Catenuloplanes indicus: one gene and its partner. The protein of the gene in region 1 binds, or shares a complex with, the protein of each later gene. Links are inferred from orthologs where the notes say so. Each region holds a gene or a part of one and is shown on either strand. Other genes may lie near its edges.

Evidence for each region. The genes of interacting proteins can lie anywhere in the genome.
Region 2: the proteins of J2S42_RS31105 (region 1) and J2S42_RS22910 are in contact, whole or in part, in a solved structure (PDB 8BNU), measured with the Escherichia coli proteins. The link is inferred for Catenuloplanes indicus from one-to-one orthologs.

The regions. Positions count from the first base shown.
Region 1 is NZ_JAUSUZ010000001.1:6,844,648-6,852,558, forward strand. Bases 2,544-5,522 are described here. They hold J2S42_RS31105 (3-hydroxyacyl-CoA dehydrogenase NAD-binding domain-containing protein), read right to left. Parts: upstream 5,106-5,522; coding sequence 2,982-5,105; downstream 2,544-2,981. Other genes in these bases: J2S42_RS31100 (SitI3 family protein), read left to right, coding at 2,544-2,973; J2S42_RS31110 (acetyl-CoA C-acetyltransferase), read right to left, coding at 5,120-5,522. Also shown: J2S42_RS31085 (glycoside hydrolase family 19 protein), read left to right, coding at 1-777; J2S42_RS31090 (class I SAM-dependent methyltransferase), read right to left, coding at 896-1,468; J2S42_RS42040 (CdiA C-terminal domain-containing protein), read left to right, coding at 1,777-2,487; more of J2S42_RS31100, read left to right, coding at 2,515-2,543; more of J2S42_RS31110, read right to left, coding at 5,523-6,334; J2S42_RS31115 (TetR/AcrR family transcriptional regulator), read left to right, coding at 6,447-7,643; J2S42_RS31120 (AMP-dependent synthetase/ligase), read left to right, coding at 7,803-7,911. UniProt on the Escherichia coli protein: Catalyzes the formation of a hydroxyacyl-CoA by addition of water on enoyl-CoA. Also exhibits 3-hydroxyacyl-CoA epimerase and 3-hydroxyacyl-CoA dehydrogenase activities.
Region 2 is NZ_JAUSUZ010000001.1:5,087,162-5,090,084, reverse strand. It holds J2S42_RS22910 (acetyl-CoA C-acetyltransferase), read right to left. Parts: upstream 2,144-2,923; coding sequence 857-2,143; downstream 1-856. Other genes in the region: J2S42_RS22905 (3-oxoacyl-ACP reductase), read left to right, coding at 2,183-2,923; purB (adenylosuccinate lyase), read right to left, coding at 1-681.

The DNA.
Region 1 (7,911 bases):
ATCGTGAAGTACACGGACGGTAAGTCCTACATAGCCGAGCACGACAATCCGGGGTACGACCCGATCATCAGCACCTGGTTCTGGGAGCCGTACACCTGCTCCGGTGGCGGCGGCACCGTCCCCACCCCGCCGGCGCCGACCGGCGGGACCAACCCGTCCGGGTTCGTGGTCTCCGAGGCGCAGTTCAACCAGATGTTCCCGGCGCGGAACCAGTTCTACACGTACGCGGGTCTGGTGCAGGCGCTCTCCGCGTACCCGGCGTTCGCCGGCACCGGCAGTGACACCGTGCGCCGGCAGGAGGCCGCCGCGTTCCTCGCCAACATCAACCACGAGACCGGCGGGCTGGTGCACATCGTCGAGCAGAACACCGCGAACTATCCGCACTACTGCGACGCCGGCCAGCCGTACGGGTGCCCGGCCGGCCAGGCCGCGTACTACGGTCGCGGGCCGATCCAGCTGAGCTGGAACTTCAACTACAAGGCCGCGGGTGACGCGCTCGGCATCGACCTGCTGCGCAACCCGAACCTGGTGCAGAACGACGCGGCCGTGGCCTGGAAGACCGGCATCTGGTACTGGATGACGCAGACCGGCCCCGGCACGATGACCGGCCACGACGCGATGGTGAACGGGCGTGGCTTCGGCGAGTCGATCCGCAGCATCAACGGCGCGATCGAGTGCAACGGGGGCAACCCGGCGCAGGTGCAGAGCCGGGTCGCGGCGTATCAGAAGTTCGCCGGAATCCTCGGCGTGACGCCGGGCGCGAACCTCAGCTGCTGAGTCGTCGCACAGTAACGAGGCCGGTGCCGCCCGTCGCGGCACCGGCCTCTCTGTTCCTGTTTCCCGGGTACGGCGTGAGCGCGCCCCTTGCCTGTCAGATGATCAGGCCGGACCGGTCTTACGCCGTTTCCCACTTCAGGGTCAGCCGTAGCCCGATCGTGCCGTACCGTTCGATGTGGATGTTCGTGAATTCGCTCCGCCGCGCCAGCCCGGTCAGCTGCTCCGGCGTGTGCGCCCGGCGGCGCAGCCAGCCCAGCGTCACCCGGGTGTACAGCGCCTTGCCGCCGGTCAGCCGCATCGGGCCGACCTGCGCCGCGATCCGCGCGCGGGTGGCCCGCGGGTCCAGGTCCTCGATCATCGCCACGCCACCGGGCCGCAGCACGCGGTGCATCTCGTTCAGCGCGCCGACCGGACGGAAGACGTTCGTGAACGCGGCCTGACAGATGATCAGGTCGAAGGACGCGTCCGCGAACGGCATCGTGGCCGCGTCACCCTGCCGGGAGTCGACGGTCACGCAGTGCGCCGCCGCCCGCTCGCCGACCATCGCGGCGAACGTGTGACTGGTGTCCAGCGTGGCGACGCACGCCCGGCCGGCCAGCTCGACCGCGAGATGACCCGGGCCGGTCGCCACCTCGAGAATGTCGGCCGCGTGCGCGGTCAGCCGCGCCGCGTCCGCCCGCCACTCGGCCAGCTGGCTCCCGGTGCCCGGACCTGGGCGTAGGGGTGCGCCATCGCGCCCTCCATCTCCGGGCTCAGCCTGCTCTGGTCATGTGTTTCTCCTGTTCACGGCTTGGATTCGCGATCAGGAGGCCCGTCAAGGCAGGGAGTGCACGCGCGGTAGTGCGTGTACTACGCTCGGCGGTCGGGATCTCCACGACGGCACCGGGCGAGGTGACTTCCTTGGCGCGGCCCAGAGGATCGGGGGACGGCGGAGGTGCCCCGCCGGCCCACGGCGACGGCGACGGCACGACACCGCGTCACCGCTCCAGCGGAACATCCGTGAGCAGCGTGGCCGACGGCCAACGGATCGCGGCAGAGGAGGCGGATGCCGGCCGGGCGCCCGGATCGCGGACGGGAACCGGCTGGCCCGCCGGATACGGTGGCACCGCAGGCCGGAGTTCCGACGGCACCGGCACCGGGTGGCCGGAACGTGACGGGCGCGACGAGCCGGCGTCCGGCGCCGACAGCGACCCCATCGGTGATCAGGACTCGCCCGTGGACCGAGACAATCTCCTCACTCAGCCGACCGGTGAGGAGGGCGGCGAGCCGTCGGGCAGGCCGACCCGGATCAACCCGAGGGACGACTACCCGACCCGCCGATCCCTGGAGATGGAGAATTCAGCGGCTGCTCGGCTCGCCGCGGAAGGCTATCGGGTCGAACAGAACCCGTCGCCTCAGGATGTCGCGCAAGCCCGGCAGAACGCCGGTGATGCGGGGTTGCCGCAGAAGAGACCGGACTATCTGATCGAGGGCCGGGTGTTCGACGCATACTCGCCGACCGCTGCGGACAAGACGGTGTACTACCTCGCCGACGAGGTGCAGGCCAAGATTGTGAAGGGCCAGACGCAGCGGGTGGTGGTCAACCTAGAGGATTGGCGTGGAGACGTGGACGCGTTGCGGAGGCACTTTCACGATTCGCCGGTGCCGAACCTCAAGGAACTGAAGATCATCACGCCGGAGGGCGACATCATCCAGGTAGTTCCCGAGTAATCAGTCCTGACGAGGAGAGCGCGAGACATGGGAATCGAGTATCGGCTGACCTTGGCCGGAGCCGTCCCCGCCGATGAGGTGGCGATGCGGGCGATGCCGGAGGTGGCGGACCGGCCGGTCGGCAGTCCGGCGTTGCTGTCGGCGGATCTGTACGACAGCCACGGCTTCTTCTTCACCATCGTGCCGAGGAAACGCGGTTCGGTGGCCGCGGAGGCCGACGACGGCATGTGGACGTGGGATCTCTCGGAGAACGTCATGGTCAGCTTCGACATGGACAAGTTCGACGAGGCTGAGCAGGGCGAGCGTGCGCTCGCCGCCATGCTGGTGGTGGTGGGCCGGGTGCTGGGCAGCGGTGATGAGGATGCCGCGTTGACGCTGAACGGCGATGTGCTGCTGCTGACCCGGCTCGGCGGCGTCACGGCGAAGCACAGCCGTGCCGCGTGGTGGGAGCACCACGCCGCCATCGGGGACATCATTCAGGGCTGAGTGGCCCGCTACTCGAAGCGCTCGCCCCGCTCCGCCTTGCGCAGGAGCAGCGGTGGGGGTGTGAAGCGGGGACCGTAGCGGTCGGCGAGCTGGTTCGCGCGGGTGATGAAGCCGGGGAGGCCGCCGGGGTACTGGTTGATGTACTGGAGCACGCCGCCGGTCCAGCCGGGGTAGCCGATGCCGAGGATGGAGCCGATGTTGGCGTCGGCGACCGAGGTGAGGACGCCCTCGTCGAGGCATTTGACGGACTCGACGGCCTCGATGAAGAGCAGGCGTTCCTTGAGGTCCTCGAACGGGATCGCGGACTCGCGCTTCGCGAACGCGGCCAGGCCGGGCCAGAGGCGGGTGCGCCTGCCGTCCTCGTAGTCGTAGAAGCCGGCACCGCCGGAGCGGCCGGGGCGGCCGGCGTCGACGAGGTGGTCGATGACGGCGTCGGCGGGGTGCGGGACCCAGGCGTCGCCGGCGGCCGCGGCGGTCTCCTTGCGGATCTTCTGGGGAAGCGTGAGCGTCAGCTCGTCCATCAGCTGGAGCACCGGTGCGGGGTAGCCGGCCTGGCTGCTGGCCTGTTCGATGGACGGCGCGGGCACGCCCTCGGCGAGCATGGCGACGCCCTCGTTGGTGAACGTGCCGATCACCCGGCTGGTGAAGAAGCCGCGGCTGTCGTTGACCACGATCGGCGTCTTGCGGAGGCGGCGGACGACCGCGAGCGCGCGGCGCAGCGTCTCGTCGCTGGTGTGCGCGCCGCGGATCACCTCGACCAGCGGCATCCTGTCGACCGGGGAGAAGAAGTGCAGCCCGGCGAAGTCCGCCTGGCGGCGGACGCCCTCGGCCAGCATCGTGATCGGCAGTGTCGACGTGTTCGAGCAGAGCAGTGCGTCCGGCGCGACCAGCTCCTCGATCTCGGCGAAGACCTTGTGCTTGAGCGCCGGGTCCTCGTAGACCGCCTCGATCACCACGTGGACGCCGGTCAGCGCGGCCGGGTCGTCGGCGGGGGAGATGCGGGAGAGCAGCTCGGTGCCGGCCGCCTCGGTGAGCCGGCCGCGCTGCACGGCCTCGGCGACCAGGCGTTGCGAGTAGCCGAGGCCGCGGGTGGCGGCCGCCATGGACACGTCCTTGAGCACCACGTCGAGCCCGGCCTTGGCGCAGACGTACGCGATCGCGGCGCCCATCATGCCGGCGCCGAGCACGCCGACCCGCTGGAACGGCGGGACGTCGCCGATGTCGCGCGCGTTCGCCGCGTTCAGGTCGAAGAAGAACGCGCCGATCATGTTCTTCGCGATCTGGCCGGTGACCAGCTCCACGAAGTACCGGTTCTCGATCGTGAACGCGGTGTCGAGGTCGACCTGCGCGCCCTCGACCGCGGCCGCGAGGATGTTGCGAGGTGCCGGGTACGGCGCGTTCTTCAGCTCCTTGCGCAGGGTGGCCGGGAACGCGGGCAGCATCGCGGCCAGCGCGGGCGTGGACGGCGTACCCCCTGGAATCTTGTAGCCCTTGACGTCCCACGGCTGGGTGGCGCCGGGGTTCGCCCGGATCCACTCCCGGGCGGCCGGCAGCAGGTCGGCGACGGACGGGACGAGCGCGGAGATCAGGCCGAGATCGCGGGCCGCGGCGGCGCGGTGCCGCTGACCGCGCAGCAGCACCTGGGTGAGCGCGGTGGCCAGGCCCAGCATGCGCACGGTGCGGACCACGCCACCGGCGCCGGGGAGCAGGCCCAGCGTCACCTCGGGGAAACCGACCTCCAGCTTCGGGTCGTCGACCGCGATCCGGTGGTGGCAGGCGAGCGCCAGCTCCAGCCCGCCGCCCAGCGCGGACCCGTTGAGCGCGGCGACCACCGGCCGGCCGAGCGTCTCCAGCCGGCGGAACTGTGCCTTGACGGTCGCGGCCCGGGCGAACGACGCGGCGCCCTGGTCCGGCCCGGGCGTGCGGAGCGAATCGAGGTCGCCACCGGCGAAGAACGACTTCTTCGCGGACACGAGGACCACGCCGGTGATCGAGTCGCGTTCCGCCTCCAGCCGGGTGACGGTCTCCGCCATGCTCCGCACGTAGGCCTCGGTCATGGTGTTGGCGGCGCGCGTCGGGTCGTTCAGCGTGAGCACGACGATGCCGTCGTCCTCGCGGTCCCAGCGGATCATTCGCATAACCTCCGTCAGAGCCGTTCGACGACCGTGGCGATGCCCATGCCGCCGCCGATGCAGAGTGTGGCCAGGCCGTATCGACCGCCGCGCCGGTCCAGCTCGTCGACGAGCGTGCCGAGGATCATCGCGCCGGTCGCGCCGAGCGGGTGGCCCATGGCGATCGCCCCGCCGTTGACGTTGACGATCTCCGGGTCGAACTTCATGTCGTCGATGTAGTGCAGGACCACGGCCGCGAACGCCTCGTTGATCTCGACCAGGTCGACGTCGTCGACGGTCAGGCCGGCCCGGTCGAGCGCCTTGCGGGACGCCGGCGCGGGGCCGGTCAGCATGATGGTCGGGTCGGCGCCGCTGAGCGCGGCGGAGACGATGCGCGCCCGCGGGGTCATGCCGGCCGCTTCGCCCGCGGCCTGCGACCCGACCAGCACCAGCGCGGCACCGTCCACGATGCCGGACGAGTTGCCCGCGTGGTGCACGTGCGCGATGCGCTCGACCCAGTGGTATTTCTGCAGCGCCACCGCGTCGAACCCGGCCTGCTCGCCGATCTGCGCGAACGAGGGCTTGAGCGCGCCCAGACCGGCCAGTGTGGAATCGGCGCGGATGTGCTCGTCGTGGTCGAGGATCAGCAGGCCGTTGCGGTCGTGCACCGGCACCACGCTGCGGCTGAACCGGCCCTCCGCCCAGGCCCGGGCCGCCCGCTCCTGCGAGCGCAGCGCGAACCGGTCGACGTCCTCCCGGGAGTAGCCGCCGATGGTGGCGATCAGGTCGGCGCTGATGCCCTGCGGGACGAAGTCGGTCAGCATGCTGGTCTCCGGGTCGAGCGCCCACGCCCCACCGTCCGAGCCCATCGGCACCCGGGACATCGACTCGACGCCACCGGCCAGCACCAGATGCTCCCAGCCGGACCGGACCTTCTGCGCCGCGATGTTCACCGCCTCGAGCCCGGAGCCGCAGAACCGGTTGACCTGCACGCCGGCCACCTCCGGCGGCAGCCCGGCCGCGAGCGCCGCGGTCTTGGCCAGGTCGGAGCCCTGGTCGCCGAGCGGGGAGACGATGCCGAGCACCACGTCGTCGATGCGTGCCGGGTCGACGCCGGGGAAACGGTGGCGCAGCTCCGCGATCAGGCCGACGACGAGCGAGATCGGCTTCACCCCGTGCAGTGCGCCGTCCTGCTTGCCCCGGCCGCGCGGCGTGCGCACCGCGTCGTAGATGAACGCCTCGCTCATCACGCCTCCCCATCTGCGAACCGGCGTTAACTTTCCGCCTCGTTTCGGCTAGCTGTCAAGGATCTCACGGTTTCCTCGATGCGAACGCGCTCTCACCGGCGGTATGCTTCCGCCGGTGCGTAGCGCAGAGACGATCGAGCCGCCGAGGCGCCGGCCGAAGGACCGCAAGGACCAGATCGCCATGGTCGCGGCCGAGCTGTTCTGCGCGCGTGGCTACCACGGTGTCGGCATCGACGAGATCGCGGCCACGGTCGGCATCAGTGGCCCCGCGGTCTACCGGCACTTCCGCGGGAAGTACGCGATCCTGGTCTACGCCACGCGCCGGCTGATCGAACGCGTGCTGGTGGAGGTGGACGCGGACGACGCCGACCCGGCCGCCCGGCTGGACGCACTGCTCGCGGCGCTGGCCCGGATCGCGGTCGAGGGCCGCAAGGTCGGCGGCCTCTACCAGTGGGAGTGGCGCTACCTGGAGCCGGCGCACGTCGCGGAGTTCACGGCGCAGCTGGCGGTCCTGTCCCACCGTTTCGCCGTACCGTTGCGGGCGGTTCGAAATGATCTTGATGATCGTGGCGCGTCCGCGCTGGTCCGGGCGATGCTCAGCGTGTTCGGCAGCCTCGCCACGCACCGCGCCGCGATCGCGCGCGGCCGCGCCGAGCAGACGCTGCACCGCGTCGGCCTGGCCGTGCTGCACGGGGAGCCACCGGTGCCCCGCACGCCGGGTGACGATCCCGAGCCAGATCAAGATCCCGCGGGGGTACGGCCCGGAGCGCGCCGCGAGCTGATCCTGACCGAGGCGGTCATGCTGTTCCATCGGTACGGCTACCACGCGGTCGGGGTGGACGACATCGCGCACCGGGTGGGCATCAACGCGTCCAGCGTCTACCGGGTCTTTCCCGGCAAGGCGGACATCCTGGCCGCCGCGTTCTACCGGGCGTCCGAGCGGGTGGCCGAGGCGACCGCGGTCGCGCTGGACGGCGCCGTGGACGCGCCGGACGCGCTGCGCCGGATGGCGGAGTCCTACGTGGAGCTGACGTTCGAGCGCAGCGACCTGGTCTCGGTCTACCTCGCGGAGAACAGCAACCTGCCCGGCGGCGACCGGCACGAGCTGCGCAAGGTGCAGCGGCTGCACGTGGAGGAGTGGGTGCTGCTGCTGACCGAGGTGCGACCGGAGCTGCCGGCGCCCGAGGCGCGGGTGCTGGTGCACGCGGCGCTGAATCTGGTGACCGATCTGAGCAGATGGGTCCGGTTCGACCGGCGGACCGGCATGGACGCGCACCTGGTCCGGCTCGCGATGCTGATCATGACCGCGTGAAGTTAATCCCGGTTCGCGCATCCGGGCAGCGGCATCCAGACCGATCGAGCGGAATCGCTTCCCTCCGAAGTTAACCGCCGTTTACAGTCTCGGCATGAACGACGCACCCCCGTCCGCCACCGCGACGCCGGCCCGCCCGGACCGGCGAAGGGAGCCGTCATGTCCACTGCCTCCACCGATCGCGCCGCCCGCTGCGCCGAGGCCGCGCGCGGTCTGACCGTTCCGCTGCTGCTGCACCGCAACGCCACCGAGTTCGGTGACCTGCCCG
Region 2 (2,923 bases), 1.8 Mb from region 1 along the record:
CTGGCCGACGCTGTCCAGCACGCGCTCGAAGCCGAGGTGCCGGGCGACGCGCCGCTCCAGCTCCGCGACCTTCTCCGCGTCGCCGTCGAACAGGTCCAGCTGGTCCGCGGCCGTGCCGACCGGGCCCTTGATCCCGCGCAGCGGGTAGCGGCGGATCAGGTCGTCGATCCGCTCGTACGCGATCAGCAGCTCCTCGGCCGCGGACGCAAAGCGCTTGCCGAGCGTGGTGGCCTGCGCCGCCACGTTGTGCGACCGGCCGGTCATGACCACGTCGGAGTGCTCGATCGCGAGCCGGGAGAGGCGGGCCAGCGTGGCGACCACGCGGTCGCGGATCAGCACCAGCGACGCGCGGATCTGTAGCTGCTCGACGTTCTCCGTGAGGTCGCGCGAGGTCATGCCCTTGTGCACGTGCTCGTGCCCGGCGAGCGCGCTGAACTCCTCGATCCGGGCCTTGACGTCGTGCCGGGTGATCCGCTCCCGGGCCGCGATCGACTCCAGGTTGACCCGGTCGAGCACGGCCTCGTAGGACTCGATCACGCCTTCGGGCAGCGCGATCCCGAGGTCACGCTGCGCGCGGAGCACGGCCACCCAGAGCCGCCGCTCCATGCGGATCTTCTCTTCCGGTGACCAGATCGCGAGCAGCTCGGTCGAGGCGTACCGCCCGGCGAGAACGTTCGGGATGCGCGGGCGCTCGGGGGTGTCGGGGAGGGAAGTCACGGCCGAAGTCTCTCATGTTCGCCCTGCGTCTCCGCCCGGCCGCCCAGGCCGACAAGATCAATGAACGGCAATAACAAGATCAAAATCAGCCGTGGGTACGGGTGCGAGCGCTGGTTGCACCATCGGCCGGTGAACTAATTCACCGTTCGACGATCGCCACCACGCCCAGGCCGCCCGCCGCGCAGATGGAGATCAGCCCGCGACCCCGCGGCTTGTCGCTGAGCAGCTTGGCGAGCGTGGCCACGATCCGGCCGCCGGTCGCGGCGAACGGGTGCCCGGCCGCCAGCGACGATCCGGTCACGTTCAGCCGGCTCCGGTCGATCGCGCCGAGCGGCACCTCCACGCCGAGCCGCTCCTTGCAGAACTCCGGCGACTCCCAGGCCTTCAGCGTGGCCAGCACCTGCGACGCGAACGCCTCGTGGATCTCGTAGTAGTCGAAGTCCTGGAGCGTGAGGCCGTTGCGGGCGAGCAGCCGGGGCACCGCGTACGCCGGGGCCATCAGCAGCCCCTCTTCACCGTGCACGAAGTCGACGCCCGCGGTCTGACTGTCGCCGAGATATGCCAGAACGGGAAGATTGTGCTCCTTCGCCCACTCCGCGGACGCGAGCAGCACGGTCGACGCGCCGTCGGTCAGCGGTGACGAGTTGCCCGCGGTCATCGTCGGGTGCGCGCCCGCGGTCCCGAAGACCGGCTTGAGCCGGGCCAGCTTCTCCGCCGACGTGTCCGCCCGCAGGTTCTGGTCGCGGTGCAGCCCGAGATAGGGCGTGACCAGATCGTCGAAGAACCCTCGCTCGTACGCCGCGGCCAGGTTCTGATGCGAGCGCAGCGCCAGCTCGTCCTGCTCCTCCCGGCCGATCTCCCAGGTCTCCGCGGTGCGGGCCGCGTGCTCGCCCATGGACAGCCCGGTCCGCGGCTCCGCGTTGCGCGGCATCTCCGGCTTGAACGGCTGCACCGGGCGCAGCTTCGCGGCCGCCCTCAGCCGGGCGCCGAGCGTGCGTGCGGTGTTCAGCTCCAGCAGCGCGCGGCGGAAGTCCTCGTTCAGTGCGAGCGGCGCATCCGACGTCGTGTCCACGCCACCGGCCACGCCGACCTCGATCTGACCGAGCGCGATCTTGTTGGCGACCAGGATCGCCGCCTCCAGCCCGGTGCCACAGGCCTGCTGCACGTCGTACGCCGGGGTGCGGGGGTCCAGCTGGGAGCCGAGCACCACCTCGCGGGTCAGGTTGAAGTCACGGGAGTGCTTGAGCACCGCCCCGGCCACCACCTCGCCGAGCACCGCACCGGCCAAGCCGAACCGGGCGACCAGCCCGTCCAGCGCGGCGGTCAGCATGTCCTGGTTGGATGCCTGCGCGTACCGCCCGTTCGACCGGGCGAACGGAATGCGGTTGCCACCCAGGATCGCGACCCGGCGGATGCTCTGCTGCACGACTCTCCCTCCCGACTTACTGATGGGTAGGCTACGCCCATGGTGGACCGGTACGCGACCTTCGCCAACTCCGCCGCGGGCAAGGCGCTCGTCAAGCGCCTCGGCCTGCCGGCGCCGACCACGCTGCGCCGCCACTCCCCCGGAGACCCGCTGGTCACCGGCCCGGTCCTGGTCGACGCGGCGCCCGGCGGGCGGCTCGCCCCGGTTGTCCGCAAGCTGCTCGGCGAGGCCGGGGTGCCGCTCCGCGACCCGGTCGCCGCCGCGGTGGAGGCCGGTGCGTCCGAGCGGCCCGGCCGGCTCGCCGCACTGATCTTCGACGCCACCGGCGCCACCGCCTCGGACCAGCTGCGCACGCTCTACGACTTCTTCCACGCGCAGGCCCGCACGCTGCTGCCGTCCGGCCGGGTGATCGTGCTCGGAACCGCGCCGGAGAACTGCGCCGCGCCGCGCGAGGCGATCGCGCAGCGCGCGCTGGAGGGCCTGGTGCGCAGCATCGGCAAGGAGTTCGGCCGGGGCAGCACCGCACAGCTGGTCTACGCGGCACCGGACGCGCCGCTGGAGTCCACGCTGCGCTTCCTGCTCTCCGGCCGCTCCGCGTACGTCTCCGGTCAGGTGATCCGCATCGGGTCGCCCGTGTCCGCCGCGCCGGCGACGACCCGCCCACCGGCAGCCGCACCGTCCGCGACCGGGCCGGCCACCGAAACCGAGCCGGCCGCCGGGGCCGAGTCGCCGGTGGACTGGGAGAAGCCGCTGGCCGGCAAGGTGGCGCTGGTCACCGGT